Regions from separate parts of the Pseudarthrobacter sp. RHLT1-30-1 genome, predicted to be linked through region 2. Evidence: predicted binding sites of a transcription regulator. Region 2 holds the regulator's gene; the other holds the start of a gene.
What was found. The regulator LexA, encoded in region 2, represses DNA repair genes until DNA is damaged. The targets are predictions, from matches to a motif close to TCGAACANNTGTTCGA.

Region 1 (4,413 bases), on a different contig from region 2:
TTCGGGCGACGCGCGGGTCCTCCCGGTTCAGCACCACCGTTCCGGTGGTCTTGGAGGCGATGTGCTGCAGCAGCTGCGCCGTCTTGTCGATCTCGCCGAAGCGGTCCAGTTGGTCCCGCAGGACGTTGAGCAGGAGACAGTAGCGCGGCGGCACCTGGTTGACGAAGTGCACCGCGTGGGCCTCGTCGAGTTCCAGCACGGCGACGTCGGCGTGCAGCCGTCCCCGCCAGTCCACTTCGCCAAGCAGCGCTGCGGCCACACCGCGGGTGAAGTTGCTGCCGGTGCGGTTGGTGAAGACCTTCAGGCCCTGGCTCTCGAGCAGTTCCACCACCATCTTGGTGGTGGTGGTCTTGCCGTTCGTGCCGCTGACGACGGCGACGCCGTGCGGCAGCGTGGACAGTGTCCGGCGCATGAAGCCGGGGTCGATCTTTTCGACGACGAGCCCGGGAAGGGCCGAGCCTCCGCCCCTAAGCCGGGAGACCCGGCGGACGAGCTTGCCGAGCGGAACGCTGAAGTAAAACATGCTTTGTAATATATCCCAGCGGCAGCACGGAAGCCCGCCGGGAAGCGGCGGGGCATAAGTCGCGGCCACTATGCTGGTTCGATGACCAACCCCTCTACTGCGCCTTCCTCCGGTGTGGGTGCAGGCTTCCGGATCGGCGTCCTGGCCCTCCAGGGTGACTTCCGCGAACACCTGCACGCGGTGGAAGCCGCCGGTGCCACCGGCATCAGCGTCCGCCGGCCGGCCGAACTCGACGGCCTCGATGGCCTGATCATTCCCGGCGGCGAATCGACCACCATCGACAAGCTGTCCCGCGCCTTCGGGCTCCGCGACCCGCTGCGTCAACGGATCCAGGACGGACTGCCGGTCTACGGCTCGTGCGCCGGGATGATCCTCCTCGCCGAGGAGATCACCGACCCCGCGAAGGACCTTGCCGGCAACCCGCAGCAGACGTTTGGCGGCCTCGACATCACCGTCCGCCGGAACGCCTTCGGCCGGCAGCGCGAGTCCTTCGAAACGGATCTCGATTTCAGCGGCCTCGACTTCAGCGCGACCGCCGACGGCGTGGCCCCGGTCCACGCGGTCTTCATCCGCGGACCCTGGGTGGAACGCGTCGGCGACGGCGTCGAGGTGCTTGCGAAAGTGGAGCCGTCCAGGGCGTCCCACCCCGAGGCGCTGGCCGGGACGGCTAGAATTGTTGCAGTGCGGTCCGGCAAGCTGCTGGCCACTTCCTTCCACCCGGAAGTGACGGGGGAGAAGCGCGTGCACGAATTGTTTATCCGAATGATCAGAGGAGACGCGTAAAGCATGTCAGGCCACTCCAAATGGGCGACGACCAAGCACAAGAAGGCCATCCTCGACAGCCGCCGGGCCAAGTCGTTCGCCAAGCTGATCAAGAACATCGAAGTTGCCGCGCGCATGGGCGGCCCGGACCTCGCCGGCAACCCCGGCCTGGAACTCGCCGTCACCAAGGCCAAAAAGACCTCGGTCCCCGCTGACAACATCGACCGCGCCATCAAGCGCGGCGCGGGCCTCACCGGCGAAGTCGTGGACTACACCGAGATCATGTACGAATGCCGCGGGCCGCAGGGCTCGGCGCTGCTGATCGAATGCCTCACGGACAACAAGAACCGGGCCGCCTCCGAGGTCCGGCTCGCCATCTCCCGCAACGGCGGCACCATCGCCGACCCCGGCTCGGTCAGCTACCTCTTCTCCCGCAAGGGTGTCGTCTCGCTGCCGAAGAACGGACTGAGTGAGGACGACGTCCTGATGGCCGTGCTCGACGCCGGTGCCGACGAAGTCAAGGACAACGGTGACAGCTTCGAGATCCACTCCGAGCCGACCGACCTCCAGGCCATCCGGGATGCGCTCAAGGACGCCGGGATCGACTACGAAACCGACGAGGCCGAATTTGTGCCCTCCATGCAGGTGCCGCTCGACCTCGACGCCGCCAAGAAGTTCCTGAAGCTCGTGGACGCCCTCGAGGAACTCGACGACGTCCAGAACGTGTACAGCAACGCTGACCTCAGCGACGAAGTGCAGGCCGCACTGGAAGCCGAGTGACCCTGCGCGTCCTCGGCGTCGATCCGGGCCTCACCCGCTGCGGGATCGGCGTCGTGGACGTCGAGAAGAACCGCCGCGCCACCATGGTGGCGTTCGGCGTCGTCGGTACGTCCCCTGAGGAAAGCCTGGACCAGCGCCTGCTGGTCATCGCCACCTCCATCGATGAGTGGTTGGACCAGTACGAACCGCACGTCCTCGCCGTCGAACGCGTCTTCTCGCAGCTCAATGTCAGCACCGTGATGGGCGTTGCCCAGGCCTCCGGCGTCGTGATCGCCGCCGCCGCCCGCCGCGGCATCCCGGTGGCGCTGCACACCCCGTCCGAGGTCAAGGCAGCCGTCACCGGCAGCGGTACCTCCAACAAGGATGCGGTCACCAAGCTGGTCACCAAGATTCTCCGGCTCGACGCCCCGCCGCGCCCCGCCGACGCCGCCGACGCCCTCGCGCTGGCCATCACCCACGCCTGGCGGGCCGGCATCGGCACTTCCGACAAGGGCGCAGCCACCACCGGACCGGGGAGCCAGTCCCTGACACCGGCCCAGCGCGTATGGGCGGACGCCGAGGCCAAAGCGCGCCGCACACGCTGAATGTCCGACTCTGCCGCCGCAGAACTTGGTAGGGTATTCGTAGATATGTTCGGATAACCGGGTCTCCCCGGTTCTATTTCAGCTGAATTTTCAGGAGCCCGGCTTTGATCAGTTTTCTCCGCGGAACCGTCGCGCACGTCGGCCTGTCCTCCGCCGTAATCGACCTCAACGGCGCCGGCATGAGCGTGAACGCCACGCCGCAGACCCTCAGCCGGCTCCGCACCGGCGAGGAGGGCAAGCTCTTCACCTCCCTGATCGTGCGCGAGGACTCCCTGACCCTGTTCGGCTTCGACACCGACGACGAACGCGAAGTCTTTGACGTCCTGCTCAGCGTCGCCGGCGTCGGACCCCGGCTGGCGCTGGCCGTCCTGGCCGTCCACGAGCCCGAAGCGATCCGCGTGGCAGCGCACTCCGGCGACGGCAAGGCCTTCACCAAAGTGCCCGGCATTGGCCCCAAGGTCGCCGGCCGGATTGTGCTCGAACTGGCCGGAAAGCTCGTGCCGCACGGCACTGCCGCCGGAACCACTGCTCCGGCGGCATCCTCCGAGGCGGTCTGGAAGCCGCAGGTGGTAGCGGCCATGACCAGCCTGGGCTGGTCCGAGAAGGACGCCACGGCCAGCATCGACAAGTCCCTGGCCGATTCCCCCGAACTGGCCGAAAAGGGCAACGTGGCCGAGATCCTGCGCGCCACCCTCCGCTGGCTGGGCCAGGACGGCGCCCGCGCCGGGAACAGGGCAGGCGCCCGTGGCTGAGCCGTCGATCGTCGCCGGGGGAGAGGAGCCGGAGGAGCGCGTCATCGAAGCCGCCCTCCGGCCCAAGAACCTGCACGACTTCGTCGGCCAGCACCGGGTCCGCAAACAGCTCTCCCTCGTACTGGAGGCCTCACGGATGCGCGGCCGCAGCGCCGACCACGTGCTGCTCTCCGGACCTCCCGGGCTGGGCAAGACCACCCTGTCGATGATCATCGCGGCCGAAATGAACGCGCCGCTGCGGATCAGCAGCGGACCCGCCATCCAGCACGCCGGGGACCTGGCGGCCATCCTGTCCTCGCTCTCCGAAGGCGAGGTGCTGTTCCTGGACGAGATCCACCGGATGTCCCGCCCGGCCGAGGAAATGCTCTACATGGCGATGGAGGACTTCCGGGTCGACATCGTCGTCGGCAAGGGTGCCGGCGCCACGGCGATCCCGCTTGAACTTCCGCCGTTCACCCTGGTGGGTGCCACCACGCGCGCCGGGCTGCTGCCCGGGCCGCTCCGGGACCGCTTCGGCTTCACCGGCCACCTTGAGTTCTACTCCGTCGCAGAGCTCGAACTGGTGCTCCGGCGTTCCGCCGGGCTCCTGGACCTCAAGGTCAATTCCGCCGGCTTCAGCGAAATCGCCGGGCGGTCCCGCGGCACGCCCCGCATCGCCAACCGGCTCCTGCGCCGGGTCCGCGACTGGGCACTGGTGCACGGCATCGAGCAAATCGACGCCCGGGCCGCCTCCGCCGCGCTGGACATGTATGAAGTGGACAAGCGCGGCCTGGACCGGCTGGACCGGGCCGTCCTGGAAGCCCTGATCCTGAAATTTGGCGGCGGACCGGTGGGCCTGTCCACGCTGGCCATCGCCGTCGGCGAAGAGACCGAAACCGTCGAAACCGTCGCCGAGCCCTACCTCGTCCGTGAGGGACTGCTGGGACGCACCCCGCGGGGAAGGATCGCCCTCGCCCCCGCCTGGACCCACCTCGGCTTCGCCGTGCCGCCCGGCATCTTCGCGCAGGACCCG
Region 2 (4,413 bases):
GAGGGAAGCCCATGACGGTCCGGCCCGGTCCGCCGAACGCCTGGAGGATCTGCTGGAGAACCTCGTTGGAGCCGTTCGCGGCCCAGATATTCTCTGCGCCCAGTCCGTGCCCGAGGTATTCGGCCAGGGCTGTGCGGAGTTCCGTGAACTCGCGGTCCGGATAGCGGTTCAGGCCGACCGCGGCAATCGTGACGGCTTCGGTAATGGCGGCACGCACATCGGCCGGGACACCATGGGTGTTCTCATTCACGTTGAGCAAAATGGGGACGTCCAGCTGCGGGGCGCCATACGGCGTCAGGCCCCGCAGATTCGTCCGGAGGGGAAGTCGGTTCAGGCGCTCTAACTGGTCAGTCACTTTCCTAGTTTAAGTGAGATCGCTGCGGGCGCTGAAACTGTGACGGATTCCCGGAGCTAGCTGGACGGAATGAAAAGCGCCTGGCCCGGCACGACCCGGGCGGCGTCCAGGTTGTTCAGCTGGACGATGTCGGCGACCACATCGCGCGGATCCCGCTCCGGCGCGACGGCCTCGGCGATGGCCCACAGTGACTCGCCGGGCTGAACCGTCACGGACACGGTGGGCGTCAGTGACAGATCGGCGGCCGACTCCGCGGCCTTGGCCGGGGCGTTGAGGAAGCCACTGAGGGACAGGATGAGCGCGGCCAGTATGATCAGTGGCACTCCGATGAAGACGATGCGTCCCCGCCGGGTGAGGCGCAGCGGCGCCTGCTTGGCCCGCGCGCCGCGGCCGGCCAAGCCGGGCCGGCCGTCGGAGGCCTGACCGCCGGCGGAAGGGAGCTGGGCCAGGGAACGCCGCTGGCCCTCCGATGCACCGCCGTCGGGGCGGCCGTAGTTGCCGAACGCGTCGCGGCCGAAAGTGTCGTGAAATGCGCTTGATGCTGACATGAACTGAGCCCTCCTGGACCATACTGTGCCGCCCGGCGTACTCCACATACGCGCCGCCAACCGGCCTAACCTTCGAACAAAGAACCGAACGTTGTGCTGAGTCCGAACGGTGTCCAACTAGAACACATATTCGAATCGTGCCTGCTCTGTTTTAGCACTTATTAACGAACATTGTCGAGACTCGCTAGAACAAATGTTTGAAAAAGCTGTGTGGCTGGCCTACGTTTGAGTCAAAGAACAACCACTTCTGCAGTTGATCAGCAGGGTCTGACATTTCATCTCAGGCCGGAAGTTCCCGGCAGCCGCAGCCACGGCGGCCGGGCGGAACGGAAAGGCGTTGGCGAACATGGCAGCACAAGCCACAGGCGGCAGGGCCACCCAGCGGAGCCCGCAGGCAGCCCGGCCACCCAAGAGCCTCACCGTCCGGCAGAAGAAGATCCTGGAGACCATCCAGCGGTCCGTAACGGACAACGGATACCCGCCGTCCATGCGGGAGATCGGTGACACCGTCGGCCTCGCCAGCCTGTCCAGCGTCACCCACCAGCTCTCACAGCTGGAGAAGCTCGGTTACCTGCGCCGGGATCCCAAGCGTCCCCGGGCCATGGAAGTCCTGATGCCCCTGACGCTCGATGAGGGCACCTCCAAGGTTTCCGGGATCGAGAAGTCCAGTGGCCTGCGCACGGTCGGCGGCTTGTCGGTTTCCGAGCTGGCCAGTGCCACCGACACGGCCATGGTGCCGCTGGTCGGCCGGATCGCCGCCGGCGGTCCGATCCTGGCCGACCAGGTCGTCGAGGACATCATGCCGCTGCCGCGCCAGCTCGTGGGCCACGGCGAGCTCTTTATGCTCAAAGTCGCGGGTGACTCGATGATCGATGCGGCCATCTGCGACGGCGACTGGGTCGTTGTCCGCCGGCAGGGCGACGCCCTCAACGGTGACATTGTTGCAGCACTGCTGGACGACGAGGCAACCGTCAAGACGTTCCGCCAGCGCGACGGCCATACCTGGCTGCTGCCCCAGAACACGCAGTACGAGCCCATCCTCGGCGATCACGCCGTCATCATGGGCAAGGTCGTCTCGGTCCTGCGCTCCCTTTAGGCGGCACGGACCTGCTCGTCCGCGGCTGGAACGACTGGCGGGTCCGCGGCAGCACGGAACCGCGCGTCGGCGCCAGAAAAATGGGCCCCGCCGGCATCGGACGGGGCCCTTCGCGTTCCTTCCCGGCGGTGGCTAGGCGGCCGGCTGTCCTGCTTCCTTGGCAAGCCGCTCCAGGGCCGCGACGGCGACCGCCGGATCTGTCGTCGGCCAGAACGGCGGCAGGGCTGCGCGGAGGAATCCCCCGTAGCGCTCGGTGGAAAGCCGCGAGTCCAGCACGGCCACCACTCCCCGGTCCGTCGTCGTGCGGATCAGCCGGCCGGCGCCCTGCGCCAGGCGGATGGCTGCATGGGTCGCCGAAACGCTCATGAAGCCGTTGCCGCCGGCCTGGGCCACCGCGCGGGACCGGGCGGTCATGAGGGGATCATCTGGCCGCGGGAAGGGAATCCGGTCGATTACCACGAGGCGGCAGGAGTCCCCGGGCACGTCGACACCCTGCCACAGGGACATGGTGCCGAACAGGCAGGTGTCGGGTTCGTCGGCGAACTGCTTCACCAGCGCCGTCATGGTCGAATCGCCCTGGCAGAGGATGCTCATGTCCAGCCGGGGCCGCATGGCCTCGGCGGCCTCCTCGGCCGCGCGCCGCGAGGAGAACAGACACAGGGCTCCCCCGTCGGAGGCCCGGATCAGCTTCTCCAGCTCGTCGAGGGCTTCCGGGGACACACCGCGCCCGGGCTTGGGCAGGTGCCTGGCAACATACAGAATGCCCTGTTTCGGGTATTCGAAGGGCGAGCCGACGTCGACACCGGTCCAGCTGGGTGCACCCGGCCCGACCAGGCCAAGGCCGCCCGCGGCCGGTTCGAAAGCGGACCCGATCGCCAGGGTCGCCGAGGTCAGGATGACGGTGTGGTCCGCGAACAGTCCTTCGCGGAGCCGGCCTGCGACGCTGAGCGGGGCGATGTTGATCAGTGCCGGCGCGGACTCGTCGGGCTGGGCGTAGCCCTGCTGCGGGTCAAACGTGCTGTTGCGGGAAAACCAGACCACTTCGCGGTTCTCGCGGGCGGCGAGCAGCCGTTCGCAGAGTTCCAGGATCACCATGAGGCGGGAGCGCGCGAGCTGGCGGCCGCCGTCGGCGGTATTGGCACTGTCCCCCTTGGAATCCGAGAGCGCGGCGCGGCAGGCGTCCCGCAGCTGGTCCACACAGTCCAGTTGTTCGGTGTTGAGGCCGTTGGGCATGAGGCCGCTGGGTACCCCCTCAATGGCAAGTTCGAGGTGGGAGGCGGCGTTGTTCAGGGCGTCCACGGTGATGCCGGTGTTCTTCCGGGCCCCGGACGCGGCGGCGTGGACCATCGCGACGGAGAGCTGGCCGGACACGGCACCGGTCACCCGGTCCTGCAGTTCATGGGCTTCATCGACCACCACAACGTCGTAGTCCGGCAGCACGGCGAGGCCCTCGAAGGCGCTGACGGCCAGCATCGCGTGGTTGGTGACAACGACGTCGGCGTCCGCGGCGTTCGCCCGGGCCAGTTCGCTGAAGCATTCGGCCGCCAGCGGGCACTTCTGCGCGCCCAGGCACTCCATCGAGGTCACCGAGACCTGCCGCCAGGCACGGTCCGTGACCCCGGGAAGGAGCTCGTCCCGGTCCCCCGTCCGGGTGTCCTCGGCCCATTCACGCAACCGGACGACTTCCTTGCCGAGCTGCGACGACGGGCCGCCCATGGCCGCGGCGAAATGCGGCACGGAGGTGTCCTCGCCGAGCGAGAAGAGCTGGCCTTCGGACGGTTCTTCGGAGGGGAAACCGCCGTCGAGCTTGTGGCGGCACACGTAGTTGGAGCGGCCCTTGACGAGGGCGACCTTGACCGGCCGGTCAAGCGCCGGGGTGATGGTCTTCAGCAGCCGGGGCAGGTCACGGCCGACGATCTGGGTCTGCAGGGCCAGGGTGGCGGTGGAGACCAGGGTGGGCTTGTCACTGACGAGTGAATGGGCGATCAGCGGGATCAGGTAGGCAAGGGACTTGCCGGTTCCGGTGCCGGCCTGGACCAGCAGGTGGTCGCCGCTGTCGATCGCGTGCGCCACCTGCCGGGCCATCTCGTGCTGGCCGTCGCGGCTCTGGCCGCCCATGCCGGACACGGCGCGGTCGAGGAGTTCAATGACGAACTCCTCGCCGGCCGGGCCGCCTTTCTTTGCTGAACGCCTGACGGCGGGTTTTGTCCCCGCGTCCTTGGATCCTGCGTCATTGGATCCCGCGTTGTCGGTCCCGGCCCGACCGGTGCCGGCGGGTTCAGCGGCTGCAATGTCCACCGCTGCCGGGCCCTCCGCTGCCATGTCTACCGCTCCCGGATCCTCCCCTGCCGGGCCGCCGGTGTCCGCCCCGGTCCCCGCTGCGTCAGTCATTGCTGATGAACGAATCCAGTTCA

Region 1: ruvA (Holliday junction branch migration protein RuvA) is a predicted target of LexA. The motif match lies at 2,687-2,702, and genes of this name have one in related genera.

Annotation. Positions count from the first base shown of each region.
Region 1 is NZ_JBWZCG010000012.1:94,316-98,728, forward strand. Features, by position in the region: gene AC50YM_RS10835 (Mur ligase family protein) at 1-523, opposite strand, end outside; gene pdxT (pyridoxal 5'-phosphate synthase glutaminase subunit PdxT) at 605-1,306, shown strand; gene AC50YM_RS10845 (YebC/PmpR family DNA-binding transcriptional regulator) at 1,310-2,065, shown strand; gene ruvC (crossover junction endodeoxyribonuclease RuvC) at 2,062-2,649, shown strand; gene ruvA (Holliday junction branch migration protein RuvA) at 2,754-3,401, shown strand; gene ruvB (Holliday junction branch migration DNA helicase RuvB) at 3,394-4,413, shown strand, end outside.
Region 2 is NZ_JBWZCG010000020.1:51,951-56,363, forward strand. Features, by position in the region: gene AC50YM_RS14525 (histidinol-phosphate transaminase) at 1-355, opposite strand, end outside; gene AC50YM_RS14530 (LysM peptidoglycan-binding domain-containing protein) at 412-903, opposite strand; gene lexA (transcriptional repressor LexA) at 1,250-1,999, shown strand; gene AC50YM_RS14540 (ATP-dependent DNA helicase) at 2,132-4,390, opposite strand; gene hflX (GTPase HflX) at 4,383-4,413, opposite strand, start outside.